Cupriavidus necator: one gene and its partner. The protein of the gene in region 2 interacts with the protein of the main gene of each other region in a pairwise test. Links are inferred from orthologs where the notes say so. Each region holds a gene or a part of one and is shown on either strand. Other genes may lie near its edges.

What was found.
Region 1: the proteins of I6H87_RS03840 (region 2) and nuoG interact in binary tests that used the Escherichia coli proteins (3 or more experiments, as listed by UniProt). The link is inferred for Cupriavidus necator from one-to-one orthologs.

What each region holds. Positions count from the first base shown.
Region 1 is NZ_CP066018.1:360,686-364,002, forward strand. The notes cover bases 276-3,279. They hold nuoG (NADH-quinone oxidoreductase subunit NuoG), read right to left. Parts: upstream 2,959-3,279; coding sequence 592-2,958; downstream 276-591. Other genes in these bases: nuoH (NADH-quinone oxidoreductase subunit NuoH), read right to left, coding at 276-570; nuoF (NADH-quinone oxidoreductase subunit NuoF), read right to left, coding at 2,971-3,279. Outside these bases: more of nuoH, read right to left, coding at 1-275; more of nuoF, read right to left, coding at 3,280-3,317. UniProt on the Escherichia coli protein: NDH-1 shuttles electrons from NADH, via FMN and iron-sulfur (Fe-S) centers, to quinones in the respiratory chain. The immediate electron acceptor for the enzyme in this species is believed to be ubiquinone.
Region 2 is NZ_CP066018.1:833,488-836,636, forward strand. What follows is about bases 27-2,862. They hold I6H87_RS03840 (formate dehydrogenase subunit gamma), read right to left. Parts: upstream 1,792-2,862; coding sequence 1,261-1,791; downstream 27-1,260. Other genes in these bases: I6H87_RS03835 (formate dehydrogenase beta subunit), read right to left, coding at 27-1,264; I6H87_RS03845 (substrate-binding domain-containing protein), read left to right, coding at 1,942-2,862. Outside these bases: more of I6H87_RS03835, read right to left, coding at 1-26; more of I6H87_RS03845, read left to right, coding at 2,863-3,036; ferredoxin FdxA, read right to left, coding at 3,033-3,149. UniProt on the Escherichia coli protein: NDH-1 shuttles electrons from NADH, via FMN and iron-sulfur (Fe-S) centers, to quinones in the respiratory chain. The immediate electron acceptor for the enzyme in this species is believed to be ubiquinone.

The DNA of each region.
Region 1 (3,317 bases), 470 kb from region 2 along the record:
GCCGTTGACGATGGCCGACAGGTTCAGGCTGCCGGCAACCATCAGCACCGTCACCAGCGCAAAGCCCATCGCGATTTCATACGACACCATCTGGGCCGCGGCACGCATGGCGCCGATGAAGGCGTACTTGGAGTTCGAGGCCCAGCCTGCCAGGATCACGCCGTACACGCCCACCGAGCTGATCGCCATCACGTACAGCAGGCCGGCGTTCACATCCGCCAGCACCACTTCAGCCTGGAACGGAATCACGGCCCAGACCGCCACGGCGGGCATCAGCACCATCAGCGGGGCAATCAGGTACATGCCCCGGCTGACCTGCGTGGGCATCATGACTTCCTTGAGCAGCAGCTTCAGCACGTCGGCAATCGGCTGCAGCAGGCCCAGCGGACCCACGCGGTTCGGGCCGATACGGACGTGCATCCAGCCGATCAGCTTGCGCTCCCACAGGATCAGGTAAGCCACGCACAGCAGCAGCGGCACCACGATGATCACGGCGCGAATCAGGATCCACAGCGGCGTCCAGTAGGCACCCAGCAGGCCCTGTCCTTGCGAGGTAATCCAGTCAATCATGTCTTGTTCTCGCTCTTGTTCTTACGCCGTGGCCACGGTGCCGGTGGCCGGCGCCAGGTCAATGGCCTTCTCTACGGTGACCGTGCCGTACATCGCGCCCAGGCTCATGGCCGCCGGCGTCGCCGCCGGCACGCGCACGGTGTTGGCCGGGAGCGTGGCTTCGAGCACGGCCGGCAGCACCACGCTGCCCTGCCCTTGCGTGACCCGCACCGGATCGCCGGACTGGATGCCAAGGCTGGCGAACAGGTCGGCCGGCAGCGCGATCTGCATGGCGCGGCGCGCGGCAGCGCTCAGCTGCAGCGACTCGGCGCGGCGCACGATCGGATCGGCGTGGTAGATCGGCACATCGGCAATGCGTTCGATGCCGTTGGCGGCAGCGGCGGCCACGCGGATCGGCGCGTCGGTGGCGTTGTCCAGCTGCGCGTCGACCGGGGCCGACAGCACTTCGGCACGCACCGATTCGGCGGTTTCGTAGTCGAAGCCGGCCACGTCCAGCAGGTTGCCCAGCACGCGCAGCACCTTCCAGCCCGGACGCGATTCGCCCAGCGCGCGCACCACGCCGTTGAAGCTCTGCGGCTTGCCTTCGCAGTTGACGAAGGTGCCGGCGGTTTCCGTGAACGGCGTCACCGGCAGGATCACGTCGGCGTACTGCATGGCCGCTTCCGAACGGAACGGCGACAGCACCACCACCGTGCCGGCCTGGGCCAGCGCGGCCAGCGCCTTGCGCGGGTCGGCGGCGTCGAACTCGGGTTCGGTGTTCAGCAGGATGTAGGCCTTGCGCGGCGTGTCCAGCATCGCCTGCGCATTGGCGCCGCCCTGCCTGGGCAGCGCGCCGGCGACATAGCCGCCGACGGTATTGGCGGCTTCGGTCAGGAAGCCCAGCGTCGCACCGGTTTCGGTGGCGATCCACTGTGCCAGCGCGTGCAGCGCCGAGAACTGCGGATGGCGCACGGCCTCGTTGCCGAGGAACACCGCACGGCGCTCGCCCGACAGCAGCGCTTCGGCCGTCTTGGCGGCAACATCGCCACCGTCGAAACCTTCGGTGCCGGCCGGGGCAGCCACGCCCTTGGCGGCGGCCACGGCACGGGCCACGCCTGCGAGGGCCGCGGTCCAGCCCGACGGCGCCACGTCGATGCGGGCGGCCAAGGGCATCAGCAGGTCTTCACCGCCGGCACCCAGCACCGCCACGCGGGCACCCTTCTTGGTAGCCTGGCGCAGGCGCGAGGCCAGCAGCGGATGATCCTTGCGCAGCGACGAGCCGACCACCAGCACGCGTTGCAGGGTGGTCACGTCGGCCACCGGCATGCCCAGCCACGGCGCGCCCTTCAGTGCCGCCGAGAAGTCGGTCTGGCGCAGGCGGAAGTCGACATTGTCGCTGCCCAGGCCGCGCATCAGCTTGCCCAGCAGGAACAGCTCTTCCAGCGTGCTGTGCGGGCTGGCCAGCGCGGCGATCTGGTCGGCGCCATGATCGCGCTTGATGCTGGTGAGGCCGTTGGCCACATATTCGAGCGCGGTCTGCCAGTCGGTTTCCATCCATTCGCCGCCCTGCTTCAGCAGCGGGCGGGTCAGGCGGTCGGCGCTGTTCAGGCCTTCATACGAGAAGCGGTCCTTGTCGGAGATCCAGCACTCGTTGATGTCTTCGTTTTCCAGCGGCAGCACGCGCATCACGCGCTGGTTCTTGGTCTGCACCACCAGGTTAGCGCCCAGGCCGTCGTGCGGCGACACCGACTTGCGGCGTGCCAGTTCCCAGGTGCGGGCCGAGTAGCGGAACGGCTTGCTGGTCAGCGCGCCGACCGGGCACAGGTCGATCATGTTGCCCGACAGTTCCGAGTCGACGGTCTTGCCGACGAAGGTGGTGATTTCCGAATGCTCGCCGCGGCCCAGCATGCCCAGCTCCATCACGCCGGCCACTTCCTGGCCGAAGCGCACGCAGCGGGTGCAGTGGATGCAGCGGGTCATCTCCTCCATGGAGATCAGCGGGCCCACGTTCTTGTGGAACACCACGCGCTTCTCTTCCTTGTAGCGCGACTCCGAGGCACCGTAGCCCACGGCCAGGTCCTGCAGCTGGCATTCGCCGCCCTGATCGCAGATCGGGCAGTCGAGCGGGTGGTTGATCAGCAGGAATTCCATCACGGACTTCTGCGCCTTGACCGCCTTCTCCGAATTGGTGAAGACCTTCATGCCGGGGGTCACCGGCGTGGCGCAGGCAGGCAGCGCCTTCGGGGCCTTTTCGACCTCGACCAGGCACATGCGGCAGTTGGCCGCGATGGACAGTTTGCGGTGGTAGCAGAAGTGCGGGATGTAGGTGCCCAGCTTGCGGGCTGCTTCCATCACCAGGCTGCCTTCAGCAACCTCAACCTTCTTGCCGTCGATCTCTAGTTCAACCATGTTCTGCCACGCTTAGATGTAGGCCGGAACCATGCACTGCTTGTGTTCGACGTGATATTCGAACTCTTTCCAGTAGTGCTTGAGCATGCCGCGGACCGGCATCGCCGCGGCATCGCCGAGCGCGCAGATGGTGCGGCCCATGATGTTTTCCGCGACGTTGTTGAGCAGGTCCAGGTCTTCCTGGCGCCCCTCTCCGTGTTCGATGCGATTGACCATGCGGTAGAGCCAGCCGGTGCCTTCACGGCACGGCGTGCACTGGCCGCACGATTCCTCAAAATAGAAGTACGACAGGCGCAGCAGCGAGCGGACCATGCAGCGCGTCTCGTCCATCACGATCACAGCGCCCGAGCCCAGCATCG
Region 2 (3,149 bases):
CGAACACCACGATGCCGCCGTGGCCGACCACGCCGCCGAACGCGGCATAGGCTTCATAGTCCAGCGGCACGTCGAAGCGCGACTCGGGCAGGTAGGCGCCCAGCGGCCCGCCCACCTGCACCGCGCGGATGGCGCGGCCGCTGCGCGTGCCGCCGCCGTAGTCGACCAGCAGCTCGCGCAGCGTCACGCCGAACGCCTTTTCCACCAGTCCGCCCTGCTTGATGTTGCCGGCAAGCTGGAACGGCAGCGTGCCGCGCGAACGGCCCATGCCGTAGTCGCGGTAGTACTGCGCGCCGCGCGCCAGGATCACCGGCACGGTGGCCAGCGAGATCACGTTGTTGATCACCGTGGGCTTGCCGAACAGCCCCTGCAGCGCCGGCAGCGGCGGCTTGGCGCGCACCACGCCGCGCCGTCCTTCCAGGCTTTCCAGCAGCGCGGTTTCCTCGCCGCAGACATAGGCGCCGGCGCCCTTGCGCACTTCGAGGTGGAAGCGCTTGCCGCTGCCGCGGATGTCGTCGCCGAGCCAGCCGGCGGCGTTGGCGATACCAATCGCGCTTTCCAGCACGGCAATCGCGTGCGGGTATTCGGAACGGCAGTAGATGTAGCCCTGCTCCGCACCCACCGCAAGCGCGGCAATGGTCATGCCTTCGATCAGCATGAACGGGTCGTCTTCCATCACCATGCGATCGGAGAACGTGCCCGAGTCGCCCTCGTCGGCATTGCAGACGATGTACTTGACCGCGGACTGCGCGCCCAGCACGGTCTTCCACTTGATGCCGGTCGGGAACGCCGCGCCGCCGCGGCCGCGCAGGCCGGAGTCGGTGACCTCCTGCACGATCTCGGCGGGCTGCATCGCCAGCGCGCGCTCCAGGCCGGCAAAGCCCTCATGCGCGCGGTAGTCGTCCAGCGACAGCGGATCGGTGATGCCGACGCGGGCGAAGGTCAGGCGCTCCTGCTGCTTCAGGAAGGGGATCTCTTCGGTGACGCCCTGCGACAGCGCGTGCTCGCCGCCTTGCAGCAAGCCGGCGTCGAACAGCCCCGGCACGTCTGCGGCGCTGACCGGGCCATAGGCCACGCGGCCGGCTCCGGTCTGCACCTCGACCAGCGGCTCCAGCCAGAACATGCCGCGCGAGCCATTGCGCACAATGCGCACGTGCTCGTTGCGCGCCGCGGCTTCACGCGCGATGGCGCGGGCGACGTCGTCGGCGCCCAGTGCCAGCGCGGTGGAATCGCGCGGCACGAAGATGGTGGTGATCGTGATCATGCCTGTGCCTCCGCGGCTTCCGTGGTCTTTTCCGCGGACGACTCGCGCAGCGAGCGCACCAGCGCGTCGAAGCGCCTGGCATCGACATAGCCGTGCAGCTGCTCGCCGACCATCACGGCGGGGCCGCAGGCGCACTGGCCCAGGCAATAAACCGGCTCCAGCGTCACCTGCCCGTCCGCGGTGGTTTCATGAAAGCCACAGCCAAGTGCGCGCTGCGCATGCTCGGCCAGCGCTTCGGCGCCGACCGACTGGCAGGCTTCGGCGCGGCAGACCTGCACCACGTGGCGCCCGGCCGGCTGCTGGCGGAAATGGTGGTAGAAGGTGATCACGCCGTGCACCTCGGCGCGCGACAGGTTCAGCGCGCGGGCAATGACGGGCACGGCGGCGTCGGGGATATAGCCCTGTGTGTCCTGGATCTCATGCAGGATCGGCAGCAAGGCGCCCGGTATGTCCTGGCGCGCGGCCACGATGGCGGCGATGCGCGTGGCATCGGCGGATGCCGGTGCGTGGGGGGAAATTTCTGGCATAGCGTCTCCTGTGAGGCATTGCGCAGATCGGCAGCGCGGCCTCTTATATGCTATTTTTTTCCTATTTACGGGCTGTGACGTCGCCGTTTTTTCCCGTTTGAAGGACTATATGAGAGTGACAGCGGCCCTTCAATAAGCTATTTTCTACATATGATTCGCATCTCGATCCACCCGCACCTGCAGATCCGGGACGACGCCAGCCCCGGTGGCGAGGCCCTGGACGTGTCCCGCCTGGTGGCCCTGCTCGGCCATATCGAGGAATCCGGCAGCATCAGCCACTCGGCGCAGGCGGTATCGCTGTCCTACCGCTACGCCTGGGGCATCCTGCGCGATGCCGAGGCGCTGTTCGGCGGCCCGCTGATCGACAAGACCCGCGGGCGCGGCAGCGCGCTGACGCCGCTGGCGCAGCAGTTGGTGTGGGCCAGCAAGCGGATCGGCGCGCGGCTGTCGCCGACGCTGGACAGCCTGGCGTCCGAGCTGGAGATCGAGTTGAAGAAGCTGATGGACCAGCCCGAAGCCACGGCGCGGCTGCATGCCAGCCACGGCTTCGCGGTGGCGGCGCTGCGCGACTTCCTCGACGAGCAGCAGGTGCGGCACGACCTGAAGTACTGCGGCAGCGTCGAGGCCGTGGCGGCACTGGCCGAAGGCGCCTGCGATATCGCCGGCTTCCATGTGCCGGTGGGCGAGTTCGAGCACGGCATGTGGCGGCATTTCACCACCTGGCTCAAGCCGGACACCCACTGCCTGGTGCACCTGGCGGTGCGCAGCCAGGGACTGTTCGTGCGGCCGGACAACCCGCTTGGCATCCACACGCTGGAAGACCTGACCCGGCGCGAGGTGCGCTTCGTCAACCGCCAGGTGGGCTCGGGCACGCGCCTGCTGCTGGACCTGATGCTGGCCGCGCGCGGCATCGACACGGCCCGCATCGAGGGCTACAGCAACGGTGAATTCACCCACGCCGCGGTGGCCGCGTATATCGGCAGCGGCATGGCCGACGTGGGCTTTGGCGTGGAAACCGCGGCGCGGCGCTTCGGGCTGGCGTTCGTGCCGGTGATCAAGGAGCGCTACTTCTTTGCGATCGAGCGCGCCAAGCTGCGCAGCGCGGCACTGGCCGGCGCGGTGGACGCGCTTACCAGCGAAGCCTTCCGCCAGCGCGTCAATGCACTGCCCGGCTACGACGGCACGCTGACCGGCACCGTGCTGACGCTGGAAGAAGCGTTCCCGGATTACGCTGAGGCGCGCTAGCGCTCCAGCAACGAGAGGCGGTCAGGATGACCGGCCCATTGCTCATGGCCGGGGATCGGCCCTTTGGCCTTGAGCAACGGCAGCCAGTCAGCGCGCCGCGACAGTTCGGCATT